Cupriavidus taiwanensis LMG 19424: one gene and its partner. The protein of the gene in region 2 purifies or fractionates together with the protein of the main gene of each other region. This does not show direct contact. Links are inferred from orthologs where the notes say so. Each region holds a gene or a part of one and is shown on either strand. Other genes may lie near its edges.

Region 1 (3,037 bases), 1.7 Mb from region 2 along the record:
GCGTTTTCCCGGCTTGTGTAGCGCCGAAATTTGCTGATTCGCAATGTTACGCATTATTACAGCCGCGGCCCCAATTGCAACCATCCCTCCAGGGTCCAGTGATGGAATGTTTCCATCAGATCGGGCAGATCGGCACAGGTCTCGACTTCCTGGGCACTGAGCTGCCGATTATCGGCCAACTTCTTCAGCCACGGCATCAATTCGGCCGGCGGCTCGTAGGCTTCTCCATTCAGGAAGAAATTGGCCCGGTCGTAAAGCGCAATCGAAGCCGGGGCCAGTACCACCCCATGCCGGGACGCCAGTGTCGCATAACGGCGCAACGGCATGTCAGCGATCTCTGCAAATTCAACGCCAGGCTTGGGCTCGGACAGATGCGTGCCCAGAAACTCCGACACCATCTGGCTGTTCCATTGCAGTGCCTTGAGCCGTTCCGCCACCGCCTTGGCCATGCCGGCCGGCAATTGCGCGGGACGCGTCGCGGCGCGCTCGCCGGCATCGGCATAACGGCCGCCGAGGTCTTCGTTGTCTTCCACCGTTTCCGACAACCACGCCAGGAAGTGCCCGGCCAATTCGCGATAAGCGGGCGCGCGGAAACCGATCGAGCAGGTCATGCATTCGCCTTCGGCAATACCATCGTGCGCATATTGCGGCGGCAGGTACAGCATGTCGCCCGGCTCCAGCACCCATTCCTGTTCCGCGCTGAAGTCGGCAAGAATCTTCAGCGGCATGTCGGGAATCAGCTCAAGGCTGGTCTGTGACGAAATGCGCCAGCGGCGCCGGCCCGAGACTTGCAGCAGGAACACGTCATAGGAGTCGAAGTGCGGCCCCACGCCGCCGCCGTCGGTGGCGTAGCTGATCATCACGTCGTCGAGGCGGGCGTCGGGCACGAAGCGGAAGCGGCCCATCAGTTCCGCCGCGGCGGCATCGTGCAGGTTGACGCCCTGTACCAGCAGGGTCCACTGGCGGGTCTTGACGCCGGGCAGGTTTTCGCGCGCAAATGGACCGTGCGCGAGCTTCCAGCGGTTGCGGAAGTGCGTCACCAGGCGCGATTCGACGTCGTCGCGATCGGCGAGATCGAAAAGCGCATCGCGCGACACCGGCGGCACAATTCCCGGCACCGCCTGTCGAATGAGCAAGGGCTTGCGATGCCAGACATCCCGCATGAATGCAGCAGGCGTCATGCCACCAAGCAGGTCGAGCGGAGTGTCTGGATCGACGGGGCCAGGGGGCAGGGCCTGCGCGTATAATGCGGAATCGTTCATGGAGTCAAGAATTGAAAATCGCTAAGAACACGGTGGTGTCCGTGATGTACAAGCTATCGGACGCGCAAGGCAATCTGATCGAGGAGTCAGATGAAGCCATGGTCTATTTGCACGGCGGGTATGATGGCACGTTCCCCAAGATCGAGGAAGCGCTCGACGGCCATGACACCGGCTTCGAGACCCAGCTGCAGCTGGAGCCGGAAGACGCGTTCGGCGACTACGATGCCGACCTGGTGAAGGTGGAGCCGCGCAACCGCTTCCCCGAGCCGCTCGAAGTCGGCATGCAGTTCGAGGGCATGCCCGAGGACGGCGACGAAGAAGACTCCGTCATCTACACCGTGACCGACGTGGCCGAGGACAAGGTCGTGCTCGACGGCAATCATCCGCTGGCCGGCATGGCGCTGCGCTTCTGGCTGAAGGTTTCGGAAGTGCGCGAAGCCACCGCCGAGGAAGTCGAGCATGGCCACGCCCACGGCGCCTCGGGCGTCGAGGTGGTGGACGAAGACGAGGACGACGATACCCCCCGCACGCTGCACTGAGCGCCCGCCTGCGTATCGCCCCTGAAGAAGCCGGCCGTTGCCGGCTTCTTTGCTTTGGCGCGCGTCACTGCGGTGCCGGGGCGTCCTTCAGTACGACCGCGAACGGCGATGCCACGGCGGGGGTGATCACCAGCTCGGCCCATTGCGAGACCGTGCTGCTCGGCAGCGATACGCGCGTGAAGTTCTGCATCACCTTGCCGGCCGCGTCGCGCAGCGGCTTGTCGATGCCGAAGCCGCTGTCGGGGCCGCCGCCGGCCGCATGCACCAGCAACACCTGGCCGTTGAAGCGCGCGCTCAGGTCGCGCAGCTGGCGCTTGAATTCCAGGTAGCCATCGCGCGTGCGATGGCGCATGAAGCCGTCCAGCAGCGTGGGCCGTCCCCGCTTTTCCCAGCCGTTGGCAAAATGCGGATCGGCGTGCGCCACCACGACGATGCCGTTGAGGTCGCGCTGGCGCGCCACCGAGAACGCCCGGGCCAGCCACTGCCGGTTGGCTTCGCGCCGGTCCTCGAATTCGCTGTTGCGGCCGCCTTCATCGCGGTAGTGGTTATTGTCGCCCGGCACGTTCAGGCCGACGATGAGCACATCGCCGACGCTGATGCGCATGTTCTCGCGGAAGCTGCGAAACAGCGCCTGGTCCGATTGCCGCACCAGCGGCCGCGATTGCCGGCCGAGCGTGGCGTCTTCCGGAAAGAACAGTTCGCGCAGGCGGTTCAGCCGCTCGACCGGGTCGAAGCTGCCGTTGACCGGCAGCCGGCATTCGGACCAGTCAGTTTCGCCCGGCACATAGATCAGCGGCAGCGGCGACTGGTTCAGCAACTGCTGGCGGCTGCCGAGCACGGCGTCGCTGCACGATTCCGTATCGCCCTTGATGCCGCCGGCATGGATGACCAGGTTCAGCTTGCGCTCGGCGAAGTGCTCGAGCAGCGTCGCCATATTGGCCTCCGCGGCGGGCCATTGCGGCAGGTCGGCGATCAGCGCGATGCGCACCACCTGGGGCTTGGCCGGCGGCCGCGCCGCCAGCGCGTGCGGCGCGGCCGTCGCCATGGCGATCAAGCACAGCCACGGCAGCAGCAGGGTCGGCAGGGCGCGTCGCAGCGCGTTCATGCCGTGTCGACCGCCTCGCCCGCGAGCGCCTTGAGCCGGTACAGCGCGTCCAGTGCCGCGCGCGGCGTCAGGGTGTCCGGGTCCAGGTCGGCCAGCGCATCGATCACGGCGGCCTGCTCCGGCGCCAGCAC
Region 2 (3,221 bases):
CCGAGACCTCGCCCAGCTTCGATGGCGACCTGCATTTTTCCGCGTATGCCGCGGCGGTGCCGCAGCTGGCGTGGATCATCGAGTCGCGCCTGGTCGAGCGCGCGCTCGACCAGGCGCTGGGCTTCCAGCACCAGGTGACGTGGCACGACGGCACCGCCGGCGTGTGCGAGCGCGACCCCGACGGCATCACACTGACGCTGGACAACGGCAGCAAGGTGCGCACCGCGCTGGCGATCGGCGCCGACGGCGCGCGCTCGTGGCTGCGCCAGCAATGCCATATCGGCGTCAGCACGCGCAAGTACCGCCAGCTTGGCGTGGTGGCCAACTTTGCCTGCGAGCGGCCGCACCATGAAACCGCATGGCAGTGGTTCCTGGGCGCGCCGGAAAAGCTGATGGCCGACGAGGAACCCGCCAACGGCGAAGTGCTGGCCATGCTGCCGCTGCCGGACAACCACGTGTCGATGGTCTGGTCCGCCGACGAGGCCCACGCGCGCGAGCTGCTGGCACTATCGCCCGAGGCGCTGGCCGCCACCGTGATGCAGGGCGCCAGCGGCGCGGTCGGCGCCCGCTTCGGCGCGCTGCGCTGCGTGACCCCGGCGCAGGGCTTCCCGCTGGTGCTGCAGCGTGCCGACCAGTTCGTGCAGCCGCACGTGGCGCTGGTGGGCGACGCCGCCCACGTGGTGCATCCGCTGGCCGGCCAGGGCATGAACCTGGGCCTGCGCGACGTCGCGGAACTCGGCCGCGTGATGGCCGACAAAGAACCTTTCCGCAGCGAGGGCGACCTGCGCCTGCTGCGCCGCTATGAGCGCGCGCGCGCCACCGACCTGTTGTCGCTGACCGCCGCCACCGACGGGCTGCACCGGCTGTTCTCGCTGCCAGGCAGCGTGGCGCGGGTAGTCCGCAATACCGGCATGCGCGCGGTCGGCGGACAGTCCCTGCTCAAGCGCTTGCTGATCGGGCGCGCGCTCGGCTAGGTCCGCACGCACTGTCCGGCCCGTACGCCCCCTTACCGAATTCCTGGAGTCCACATGTTCCCATCCCTGCGCCGCCGTCCCGCCGTCTACGCCACCATCACCGCCATCGCCGGCGGACTGGCCGCGGCCGGCTTCGCGCTGCACGCCATGGCGGCGGGCGAGCCCGGCACCGACCGCATCAAGGAATCCCTGCAGAAGATGCTGGGCGGCCGCGCCGAAGTGAAGAGCGTCGGCAAGACTCCGGTGCCGGGCCTGTTCGAAGCCAATATCGGCGGCCAGGTGGTGTACACCGATGCCACCGGGCGCTACATCCTGAACGGCGAGATGATCGATACCCGCACCGGCACCAACCTGACCGAGGAGCGGCTGGCCGAGATCAACCGCATCAAGTGGTCGGACCTGCCGCTGGCGCGCGCGATCAAGTGGAGCAAGGGCGATGGCAGCCGCCAGATCGCGGTGTTCTCCGACCCCAACTGCGGCTACTGTAAGCGCATCGAACAAACCTTCCAGCAGATGGACAACATCACGGTGTACACCTTCCTGTACCCGGTGCTGTCGCCGGATTCGGAGACCAAGTCGAAACAGGTCTGGTGCGCGGCCGACCGCACCAAGGCCTGGCGCGACTGGATGCTCAAGCAGGTGGCGCTGACCGGCAACGGCAGCTGCAAGACGCCGCTGGAAGAGAACCTGGCGCTGGGCCACAGCATGAACGTGACCGGCACCCCCGCGGTGTTCTTCACCGACGGCACCCGCATCCCCGGCGCGGCGGACGTCGCCACGCTGGAACGCAAGCTCGCCAGCATCAAGAAATAAGCGTGCGCCGGACCTGTCCCGGCTCGAGCGACGGCCGGACCTGTCCGGCCGTTGTGCTTTCTGGCTTTCCCATCATCGCATGCGATCGCCGCCAGGCGACCAAGGAGACACCATGACTTTCCAGGCAGTGCTGTTGACCCAGGCCCCCGACGGGGCTACCCAGGCCAATCTCGCCACGCTCGACGATGCGCAGTTGCCCGCCGATGGCGACGTGCTGGTTGCCGTCGATTACTCCACCATCAACTTCAAGGATGGCCTCGCCATCACGGGGCGCTCGCCGGTGGTGCGCAAGTGGCCGATGGTGGCGGGCATCGACGGTGCCGGCACGGTGCTGGAGTCCGCGCATCCGCGCTGGAAGGCCGGCGACAAGGTGGTGCTGAACGGCTACGGCGTGGGCGAGACCCACTGGGGCTGCCTGGCGCAGCGCGCGCGCCTGAAGGGCGACTGGCTGGTGCCGCTGCCAGCCGCCTTCACCACGCGCCAGGCCATGGCGATCGGCACCGCGGGTTATACCGCGATGCTGTCGGTGCTGGCGCTGGAGCGCGGCGGCGTCAACGGTCCGGTGCGCCCCGGCGACGGCGAGGTGCTGGTAACCGGGGCCTCGGGCGGCGTGGGTTCGGTGGCGATCGCGCTGCTGAGCAAGCTGGGCTACAAGGTGGTGGCTTCGACCGGCAAGACGCGCGAGGCGGATTTCCTGAAGGCGCTCGGCGCCGACGACGTGATCGACCGCGCCGAGCTGGGCGTGCCCGGCAAGCCGCTGCAAAAAGAACGCTGGGCCGCGGTCATCGATTCGGTCGGCTCGCACACGCTGGTCAACGCTTGCGCGCAGCTGCGCTATGGCGGCGTGGTGACGGCGTGCGGGCTGGCGCAGGGGCTGGATTTCCCCGGCTCGGTCGCGCCCTTCATCCTGCGCGGCATCACGCTGCACGGCATCGACAGCGTGATGGCGGCAATGCCGCTGCGCGAACAGGCCTGGCAGCGCCTGGCCAGCGACCTTGAGCTGGACCGGCTCAACGCGCTGACGCGCGAGATCGGCCTCGGCGAAGCCATCGACGCCGGCCGCAAGATCATGGAAGGCGCCATGCGCGGGCGCGTGGTGGTGGATGTGAATCGCGGCTGAGCAGCACCGGGCCGTCTCGCCGCGCCTTCCTCGCGCGTTCCCCGCGTCGGCGCTGCATGCAGCGCCGACGTTACAATCCTGCCCATGACGCCGATCCGCTACGCCATCGCCCCGCTTCAGCCTGAAGCGCACCTGTTTGCCGTTACCGTCACCGTAAGCGAGCCCGATCCGGCCGGGCAGTGTTTCTCGCTGCCGGCGTGGATTCCCGGCAGCTACATGATCCGGGACTTCGCGCGCAATATCGTGCGCATCCGCGCCGATGCGGGCGGGCGCGAGATCGCGCTGGCCAAGCTCGACAAGCAGCGCTGGCAGGC

What was found.
Region 1: the proteins of RALTA_RS13565 (region 2) and RALTA_RS05665 purify together in Escherichia coli (affinity purification with mass spectrometry, with the first as the bait; 2 studies listed by BioGRID). This does not show direct contact. The link is inferred for Cupriavidus taiwanensis LMG 19424 from one-to-one orthologs.

Annotation. Positions count from the first base shown.
Region 1 is NC_010528.1:1,216,161-1,219,197, forward strand. What follows is about bases 315-3,037. They hold RALTA_RS05665 (FKBP-type peptidyl-prolyl cis-trans isomerase), read left to right. Parts: upstream 315-1,273; coding sequence 1,274-1,801; downstream 1,802-3,037. Other genes in these bases: RALTA_RS05660 (cupin domain-containing protein), read right to left, coding at 315-1,262; RALTA_RS05670 (hypothetical protein), read right to left, coding at 1,866-2,906; mutS (DNA mismatch repair protein MutS), read right to left, coding at 2,903-3,037. Outside these bases: more of RALTA_RS05660, read right to left, coding at 57-314. UniProt on the Escherichia coli protein: Folding helper with both chaperone and peptidyl-prolyl cis-trans isomerase (PPIase) activities. Chaperone activity prevents aggregation of unfolded or partially folded proteins and promotes their correct folding.
Region 2 is NC_010528.1:2,950,645-2,953,865, reverse strand. What follows is about bases 1-2,907. They hold RALTA_RS13565 (DsbC family protein), read left to right. Parts: upstream 1-1,028; coding sequence 1,029-1,787; downstream 1,788-2,907. Other genes in these bases: acuI (acrylyl-CoA reductase (NADPH)), read left to right, coding at 1,900-2,907; RALTA_RS13570 (UbiH/UbiF family hydroxylase), read left to right, coding at 1-974. Outside these bases: RALTA_RS13555 (M61 family metallopeptidase), read left to right, coding at 2,992-3,221. UniProt on the Escherichia coli protein: Acts as a disulfide isomerase, interacting with incorrectly folded proteins to correct non-native disulfide bonds.